3 regions of the Lacticaseibacillus casei DSM 20011 genome follow, and region 1 is predicted to be linked to each of the others. Evidence: predicted binding sites of a transcription regulator. Region 1 holds the regulator's gene; each other region holds the start of a gene.

Region 1 (3,285 bases):
CAATAAAGTCTTCATTGAAGGACAGCCGGTTGATGACTATGTTGCGATGTTGCTTAAAGAAATGCGAATGGTCATGGCTGAGCACCCTGATGAGAAAATCGAAACGGTGTATGTCGGCGGCGGGACACCTACAACTCTGACGCCTAAACAGTTGGCGAAACTTTGCCAGGGTATCCACGACATTTTACACTTCGATTCTGGTGAATTCACGTTTGAGGCGAATCCCAATGATTTGCTGACGACCGATAAGTTGCAGGTTTTACATGACTATGGCGTTAATCGGCTTTCGATCGGGGTCCAGTCTTTTAATGATGATGTTCTCAAACGGATCGGGCGGATTCATCGCGCCAAAGATGTGTATGCCGCGATTGCCAATGCCAGAAAAGTCGGGTTTGATAATCTGTCGATTGATTTGATTTTCCGATTACCTGATCAAAACCGGGACGACTTTTTAAATAGTCTACAAAAAGCCCTCGATTTAGATTTGCCGCATTATTCGACGTATTCACTTATTCTTGAACGGAAAACCATTTTTTATAATTTGATGCGCCAAGGCAAATTGCGCTCGCCAACGCAGGATGTCGAAGCCGATATGTACCAGGATGCCATTGATTTAATGGAAGCACATGGCAGACATCAATATGAAATCAGCAATTTTGCCAAAGATGGTTATCAATGCCAACACAATCTGCTTTACTGGCAAAATGACAAGTACTTCGGCTTTGGAGCTGGTGCGTTTGGTTATCTCGGTCGCGATCGGTATCACAATTATGGCCCGATCAAACAGTACCTAACGCCGCTTCACACCGATCATTTACCGGTTTTGGCTCATCATTTGGTTCCGGTTTCCGAACAAATTGAAGAAGAAATGTTCCTTGGCTTGCGAACCATGCGCGGCGTAAGTGAAAAACGCTTCTATCAGCGCTATCATCTGACCGTTGATGCCGTTTATGGCGAGACCGTACCTGAGTTGGAAAGCCAAGGCTTGTTACAGCGCGATGATGGCTTCATCCGGCTGACTAACAAGGGCAAGTTTTTAGGCAACGAAGTCTTTCAACAGTTTTTGCTTGACGAGCCGCTTATTTAAACGGCTCTTTTTTCTTGAAAAAATGGCCGCCACTGGCTAGAAACACCGAAAACACTGAAGATTTTAGCAAGCTCGCCTTGACTTTGCTAACGGTGCTTGGTATATTATTCAGTGTATTAGCACTCGTGCGAAACGAGTGCTAAGGTGAGGTGAGAAAATGTTGACGAAACGGCAAGTGCTCGTCTTAAAAGAAATCATCCGCCTGTTTACTGAAAGCGGAGAGCCGGTTGGTTCAAAGCGATTGATGCGCGAGCTGCCCATTCATGTCAGTTCCGCCACAATCCGTAATGATATGGCGTCGCTAGAAGATGCCGGTTTGATCACCAAGACCCACAGCAGTTCCGGGCGCGTACCGTCAACGCAAGGCTATCGTTATTATCTCGATCACCTTGTTGAACCGGTGCGTGTTTCGCATCAAGAACTGGCGACTATCAAGCAGGCATTTAGCCAGCGATACAATAAGATGGATGAGATTGTCGCGCAAAGTGCGCAAATTTTGTCCAATCTGACGAGTTACACGGCCATTAGCCTGGGACCTGAAGTAACCAATATCAAGCTGACAGGTTTTCGCCTTGTTCCATTAGGCAATCACCAAGTCATGGCGATTTTGGTCACGAATAACGGTAACATTGAAAACCAGGTCTTTACCGTATCGCAAAACATCTCATCCGATGAGCTCGAAAAGGCGATTCGAATTGTCAACGATCAACTCGTTGGACTACCATTAATTCAAGTTGCACAGCGGCTGAAAACCGATGTGCCTTCGATGTTAATGCAGTATCTGACCAGTCCTGAAGGCTTCTTGGATATCTTCGGCAACGTCTTGAAATCAGCTGCGTCCGAGCGCTTTTACGTTGGCGGGCGGTTGAATCTGATGGATTACCTAGGCGATTCCGATATCCATGAACTGAAAAAGATTGTGTCATTGATTGACGCTGATCACGGTGATCTGACGGAACTGCTTGGCGGACCGATTCGTCAAACGCCGGTTCAAGTACGTTTGGGGCCAGAGCTTAAGCCAATTGATTTGGCCAACCTCAGTTTAATCACCGCTAGCTACGATGTTGGTGACCACGGCACTGGAATGATCGCCTTGCTAGGACCGACGCAGATGCCTTATTCGAAAATGATCGGACTGCTGGATGTTTTCCGTGAAGAGCTGGCAAAACGGTTGACAGATTATTATGCCAACTTTGATCAATGAATATTAAAAAATATTTGCTAGCGTTGCTTCATGACGACTGGCAAATATGGTTTAAAGGGAGGATACCATGGCAGAGAAAAAAGCAAAGCAAACCGCGGCAGATACCGCCAAACAGGCAAAGCAACCTGCTGAAACGTCAGGATCTTCGCTTAAAGAAGAAATTCTGAAAGAAAGCATCGCTGATCTCAATGATCAACTGAAAACCAGCCAACACGAAGGTGAACAGTTGAAGAAAGAACGTGATGAATTTGAAGATAAATATCTGCGAGCAGCCGCGGAGATTCAAAACATGAATCATCGGTTCGAAAAAGAGCAACAGAAGATGCTGAAGTACGACGGCCAGAAGTTAGCAAAGGCGATTTTGCCAGTTGTCGATAATCTTGAACGTGCGCTTGCAACCGAGGCCAAAGATGATAGTGCTGCTTCACTGAAAAAAGGTGTCCAGATGGTTTATGACCATTTGGAGCGTGCTTTGAAGGAGAACGGCATCACTGCTATTGATGGCACCGGTGAAAAATTCGACCCGAATACCCAACAGGCTGTACAAACAGTCGCGGCTGATGACAAACACGCAGCTGATACTGTCGCTCAGGTCCTGCAAAAAGGGTATTATCTCAAAGATCGCGTTTTACGCCCTGCTATGGTCGTTGTTGCTAAATAATTAAACTGAAAATAAAGAAGGTATAACAATATGAGTAAAGTTATTGGTATTGACTTAGGAACCACCAACTCAGCTGTTGCGGTTTTGGAAGGCAATCAGCCAAAGATCATTACAAATCCTGAAGGCAATCGGACCACACCGTCTGTTGTTGCTTTTAAAGATGGTGAAATTCAAGTCGGTGAAGTTGCCAAGCGTCAGGCAATTACCAACCCGGATACGATTGTTTCGATTAAACGCCACATGGGCGAAGCCAACTACAAGGTTAAGGTTGGCGACAAGGAATACACCCCTCAGGAAATTTCTGCGATGATTCTGCAATACATCAAGAAATTT
Region 2 (3,285 bases), 220 kb from region 1:
AATCGGCCATCATCCAGAATCTGCAGGAACATGTTCATGACATCGGGATGGGCTTTTTCAATTTCATCTAACAAAATCAGACTATAAGGATTCCGCCGAACTTTTTCAGTTAACTGGCCGGCTTCCTCGTAGCCAACATAGCCTGGCGGTGACCCAATCAGTTTGGAGACACTGAATTTCTCCATGTACTCCGACATGTCAAACCGAATCATGGCATCTTCCGAACCGAACAGCTCTTTGGCAAGCTGCTTGGCCAGCTCGGTTTTACCGACACCAGTAGGCCCAACGAAGAGGAAGGAACCGATTGGCCGGCCGGTCTTATTGAAGCCAATCCGGTTACGCCGAATGGCCCGCGCAACCTTGTCAACCGCCTCGTTTTGACCGATGACGTGTTTTTCAAGATCGCTGGCAAGGTTCTTCAACTGTGCCTGTTCTTGTGCCTTTAGTTCACCGACAGGAATGTTGGTCTTTTCTTCGACAATCTTTTCCATGTCCTTTTCGGTGACAGTTGGCACTTCATTTTCAGGGAGATTTGATTGTTTCTTGGCCATGTCTTCTAATTTCGTGACCTGATCGCGATAGAAGGCGGCTTTTTCGTAATCTTCCTGTTTCAGTGCTGCCTGCTTTTGATTCTCGGCATCCGCAATCTTGGTTTTAATCGTTTCAGGATCAACGGTCGCAATCGTCAGATTCTTGCGGGATCCGGCTTCGTCCAACAGGTCAATGGCCTTGTCGGGCAAAAAGCGATCCTGAATGTAGCGGTTACTGAGTGTAGCTGCGGCTTCAATCGCGGCTTCCGTGTACTTAACGTGATGGAAGTCTTGATAACGCGGCTGCAAGCCTTTCAGAATTTTAATGGTTTCGTCAACGCTTGGTTCTTCAACCATGACGGGCTGGAGTCGCCGAGCAAGCGCGGAATCTTTTTCAATTTGCCGATACTCGTTGCTGGTGGTTGCACCAACCAGTTGCAATTCGCCACGAGCGAGGGCAGGTTTCAAAACGTTGCCTGCATCCATGCCGCCTTCAGCGTTGCCGGCACCGACAATTTCGTGAATTTCATCAATAAATAGGATAATGTTTTTATTTTGTTTGAGTTCATCGATCAATTGTTGCATCCGCTGCTCGAATTGACCACGAATACCCGTTCCTTGAACAAGGGAAACGACATCGAGACGAATGACGTGACGATCCTGTAGCTTTGCCGGTACGTCGCCATTGGCAATCTTCAAAGCCAAGCCTTCGACGACAGCGGTTTTGCCGACACCGGCTTCACCGATCAGAACCGGATTGTTCTTCGTCCGGCGATTCAGGATTTCGATCACCCGCGAAATTTCCTTATCGCGACCGATCACCGGATCAATTTGGCCTTTGCGTGCCTGTTCGGTCAGATCAACACCAAATTGACCCAGCAATCCCTTACCACCATTGCCATTGCGGCCGTTGTTACCATTGCCGCCGCGTCCTGCCTGAGTAGGCGGGATCTGCGCGTTAGGCTGTTGCGGCCGATCCATTCCCTGATTCATCGCACGGAAGATATCATCTAAGCTCCCGAACCCAAACGGATCAGTAGCATTTGTTGGATTCATATTTCCTCCTGCTTGTTTCTTGAGTAATTGATAACAGTTTTGGCAGAGATTGATCTCCTGCCGCGTACCGTTAACAACGGTTGAAAGATGAATAGTGGCTGGATTCTTATGACAGTTTTCACATAACATTTTGTCACAACCTTCCTGTCTAAACAGGTGCCACATATAGTCGAAAAAGGTTTGACCTTTCTTGACCTATGGCAATAGTATACACCCTCATGTCGAGAATGCAAGCACTCGACACACAAGAGTGCTAAAAAGTTCCAAATATTTCAGTGATATCAGGCATTAGCGCTTTTTCAATGCCTACTTTTATGCTAACCTTATGGAGTGAGGTGAGGCAAATAGATGACTCAGGATTATGTCGCTTTAATGGATGAGTTAAAGACTGGTCAGCGTGACAAGATCACGGTGACGCCCGAAACATTCATGGCGTTTCGGGCGGCATGGACAAATTATCCCGATCGTGAAGAAATTGTGGGGACGGCAAAACGCAATGGTGTCATCGAATACCATTACCGGTCAGTTGATTCCCGCTAAATAAGCGTCAAATCTCATGTGACGCTTGTGGCAAGCTACAAAAAATGGTAAGGTTTACATGAATTGTTTTAGGTGTTAGTGTGCCTATAAACTATTCGGAAAAACACTAGAAATCTAGTTAATATGAAGGAGCAGATCAGTCATGGAAAAACGTGAATTTAACATTATTGCAGAAACCGGGATCCACGCACGTCCGGCAACCTTGTTGGTACAAGCAGCCAGCAAGTTCAACTCAGACATCAACTTGGAATATAAAGGTAAGAGCGTTAACCTCAAGTCCATTATGGGTGTTATGAGTTTGGGTGTTGGCCAAGGCGCCGATGTTACCATTTCTGCTGAAGGTGCCGACGAAGCAGACGCAATTGCTGCTATTACCGATACTATGAAAAAAGAAGGCTTGGCTGAATAATGGCTGAACATTTGAAGGGAATCGCTGCTAGTGATGGGATCGCCACAGCGAAGGCCTATTTACTGGTTCAACCTGATTTATCATTTGACAAAAAAACGGTTGATGATCCTTCAAAGGAAATCAATCGGCTGAAGCAGGCACTTGATCAAAGTAATGATGAGTTAAAGGTTATCCGTGCAAAGGCCGCTGAATCGCTTGGCGAAGAAGAGGCTCAAGTTTTTGATGCCCATATGATGATTTTGGCTGATCCTGACTTTACCGGTCAGATCGAATCCAAGATCAAGGACGAAAAAGTAAATGCCGAACAAGCTGTGAAGGAAGTTTCCGAATTCTTCATTCAGACCTTTGAAGGCATGACTGATAATCCATATATGCAGGAACGTGCTGACGATGTTCGCGATGTAACAAAGCGTATTATGGCGCATTTGTTGGGTCGTACATTGCCGAATCCGGCGTTGATTGATGAAGAAGTCATTATCGTGGCTCACGATTTGACCCCTTCTGACACGGCACAGCTCAACAAGAAGTATGTGAAGGCATTCGTCACTGATATCGGTGGTCGGACGGCCCACAGCGCAATCATGGCGCGTTCATTGGAAATTCCTGCTGTTGTCGGAACCGATGACGTCACCAAGAAGGCCCAAAACGGTCAATTGATTTCCGTTGACGGTCTGACTGGTGAAGTGGTCATTGATCCTTCGACGGATGAGGTTGCCAAATTCAAGCAAGCTGCTGAAGCATTTGCCAAGC
Region 3 (3,285 bases), 650 kb from region 1:
TCAATTGTTCAACGATGACAGAACCTTCGCGGCCAGCGTTTTCGGCAATCTGGCGAACAGGTTCTTCAAGGGCACGCAGAACGATGTTGATCCCGGTCTGAACATCGCCTTCTTCTTTCAAAGCAGCAACGGCAGGGATGACGTCAACCAAGGCAGTACCACCGCCGGCAACGTAACCTTCTTCAACGGCAGCACGGGTCGCGTTCAAAGCATCTTCGATCCGATACTTACGTTCCTTCAATTCGGTTTCGGTTGCAGCACCGACCTTGACAACCGCAACCCCGCCGGCTAACTTAGCCAGACGTTCTTGCAACTTCTCACGATCGAAGTCGCTGGTTGTGTCGTCAATTTGCTTCTTGATGATGTTAACCCGTTCAGCAATGGCATCCTTGGAACCTGCGCCATCAACAATCGTGGTGTTGTCCTTGGTAACGGTAACTTTGCCGGCACGACCCAATTGTTCAATCTTGGTATCCTTCAGATCCAAGCCAAGATCGGAACTGATCACGGTGCCACCGGTCAAGGTTGCAATGTCTTCCAGTTGTGCCTTGCGCCGATCGCCAAAGCCAGGGGCCTTAACTGCAACAACATTGAAGGTACCACGAATCTTGTTAAGAACCAGGGTTGGCAATGCTTCGCCGGCAACATCGTCAGCAATGATTAACAGTGCCTTACCTTGTTGAACGATTTCTTGTAATAGTGGAAGAATGTCCTGGATGTTGGAAATCTTCTTATCGGTAATCAGGATATATGGATCGTCCAGATCAGCTTCCATTTTATCATTGTCGGTTACCATGTATTGACTCAGATAGCCGCGATCAAACTGCATCCCTTCAACAACGGAAAGTTCAGTGTCGATCCCTTTGCTTTCTTCGATGGTAATAACACCATCATGGCCAACTTTTTCCATAGCGTCCGCAATCAGATTGCCGACTTCTTCATTGGAAGATGAAACCGAAGCAACCTGGGCGATTTCCTTCTTGCCGTTAACCTTGTGGCTGATCTTGTGCAGTTCATCAACCGCTGCCTTGGTCGCCTTTTCGATACCGGTCCGAATGCCAACTGGGTTAGCACCGGCAGTTACGTTCTTCATACCTTCACGAATGATGCTTTGTGCCAGAACCGTTGCGGTTGTGGTACCATCACCGGCGATATCGTTTGTCTTGGATGCAACTTCCGCTACCAACTTAGCGCCCATGTTTTCGTAATGGTCTTCTAAGTCAATTGACTTGGCGATCGTAACACCGTCGTTGGTGATTTCCGGTGCGCCATAGCTCTTATCCAAAACAACGTTGCGGCCTTTTGGTCCTAAAGTTGTTTTTACCGTGTTTGCTAACTGATCCACGCCACGCAGCATAGCGGTACGTGCATCCTCAGAGAATTTAATTTCTTTTGCCATTGTTTTTATTCACCTCAAAATTGATCGATTATTTTTTACGCAATTGCCATAATGTCTTTTTCGTGCAGTACGAGGTAGTCTTGACCTTCATACTTTACTTCAGAGCCGGCGTATTTGTCGTATAATACAGTATCACCAACTTTGACAGCCATTGGCAGACGCTTGCCTTCCGGTGTCAAGGCGCCTTCACCTACTGCGACAACTTTGCCGGTTTGCGGCTTTTGCTTGGCATTATTGGCTAAGACAATGCCGCCAACAGTCTGTTCCTCTTCTTCAACGACCTCGACAATCACGCGATCTCCTAATGGTTTTAACAAGGCAATCCCTCCACATTACATTTTTTGATTTAGCACTCGCTATGTCTAAGTGCTAACTACAAAAGTAACTATAACGAGTTTTCCGGGTGAATGCAACCCCAAAACCCGGGAATGTTATACTAATTTCAGATATTTTTTCAAAGGAGTCCCCTATATGTCACTGCAAAAACATGCCTTTTCCGTTATCGGTGCTTACCTCGTCACGTTTATCGCTAACCTTTTGATTTTCCAATTCATGCCGGTTGGGCGGCTCAGCCTTGGTATTGTGACCTTAATCAGTGTCATCGCAATGATTGCTGCGGCCTATAGCGAACGGCAACTGGTCATTGCCAACGCGATTGAAGCCCCTGGCGTCCTCGCACCACAACAGCGCGTTTTCTGGGGTGTCATCGGCATTGCTGGCGTCTTGGCTGCTCAGTTAGTCGGCTCATGGCTTGAAATGTTCCTTTTTAAAATGCCGCAAACCAATAGCCAGATTCATCAGCAGCTTCCCAGTATGACCACCAATCCCTGGTACTTTTTGGCAATCGGCCTCGCCATTCCCGTTCTGGAGGAGCTGGCTTTTCGTAAAGTATTGTTCGGTAATCTGGTTAATGTCACTGGCGTTTTCGGTGGCGCTTTGATCGCCAGTCTGTTATTTGCCGTGACTCAACCAGGCGGCCACTGGCTCAGCGCGACCTTGGTTGGATTGGTTCTGGCCTATGATTACCGTCACACCGGCGCCATCAGCACTGCCATCATCTCCCATGTCGGTGCACTATGGGTGGTTTGGCTATATTACATTGCCCACGCGCTGTAAACGTAATCGAATATTAATCTCGTTGGCGCATTCAATCTTCTATAATGGAAATAATGTTTTTATAAAGGAGCCGTTCAAAAATGGAGACCCGTTCAAATCACCGCCACCGTCAACCGCCTAAACGTTTTCGCTGGGGACGCCTCATCGGCTTAATCGTCATTGTCGGCCTGTTTACGGTTGGCGCCTATGCCCTGCGCCTCTATAGCCAGGCAAAATATGCCATCGATAATACATACCATGCCACCAAACACGTCAGCACGGACATCGCCCAAAAGAAGCCATTTGCAGTACTCCTGCTCGGGGTCGACACCGGTGCTGAAGGACGCGTTGAAAAGGGCAACTCCGATACCATGATTGTGGCCGTCGTCAATCCGAAGACCAACAAAACCACCATGGTCAGCATCCCCCGCGATACGGCTGCTGAATTGATTGGCACCAAAGAGTTCAATATGCAGAAAATCAACGCTGCATACAATGTCGGCGGTTCTGATATGGCCATCAACACAGTCTCTAAACTTGTGAATGTGCCGATTTCTTATTATCTGACGATCAACATGGGCGCGCTGGAAAAAGTCGTCAATGCGGTCGGTGGGATTGACGTTGATGTTCCGTTTTCATTCCAGGATCCATACACTGGCAACCAGAAATTCAAAAAGGGCCGCATGCATTTAAATGGCAACATGGCACTTGCCTACTCACGAATGCGCCACGCTGATCCGGAAGGCGACTATGGCCGGCAAAAGCGTCAACAGCAAGTGATCAAGGCCATT

The links. Region 1 encodes HrcA, which represses chaperone genes, less so after heat shock. Its sites were predicted from a motif close to TTAGCACTCNNNNNNNNNGAGTGCTAA; they were not measured.
Region 2: a site for HrcA is predicted at 1,817-1,843, ahead of LBCZ_RS08480 (ATP-dependent Clp protease ATP-binding subunit). Genes of this name have one in related genera too.
Region 3: a site for HrcA is predicted at 1,746-1,772, ahead of groES (co-chaperone GroES). Genes of this name have one in related genera too.

Annotation. Positions count from the first base shown of each region.
Region 1 covers NZ_AP012544.1:1,495,854-1,499,138, reverse strand. The annotation lists gene hemW (radical SAM family heme chaperone HemW) at 1-1,087, shown strand, start outside; gene hrcA (heat-inducible transcriptional repressor HrcA) at 1,245-2,291, shown strand; gene grpE (nucleotide exchange factor GrpE) at 2,359-2,952, shown strand; gene dnaK (molecular chaperone DnaK) at 2,983-3,285, shown strand, end outside.
Region 2 covers NZ_AP012544.1:1,711,865-1,715,149, reverse strand. The annotation lists gene LBCZ_RS08480 (ATP-dependent Clp protease ATP-binding subunit) at 1-1,715, opposite strand, end outside; gene LBCZ_RS08475 (hypothetical protein) at 1,935-2,126, shown strand; gene LBCZ_RS08470 (phosphocarrier protein HPr) at 2,269-2,535, shown strand; gene ptsP (phosphoenolpyruvate--protein phosphotransferase) at 2,535-3,285, shown strand, end outside.
Region 3 covers NZ_AP012544.1:2,144,721-2,148,005, forward strand. The annotation lists gene groL (chaperonin GroEL) at 1-1,399, opposite strand, end outside; gene groES (co-chaperone GroES) at 1,435-1,716, opposite strand; gene LBCZ_RS10380 (CPBP family intramembrane glutamic endopeptidase) at 1,871-2,515, shown strand; gene LBCZ_RS10385 (LCP family protein) at 2,596-3,285, shown strand, end outside.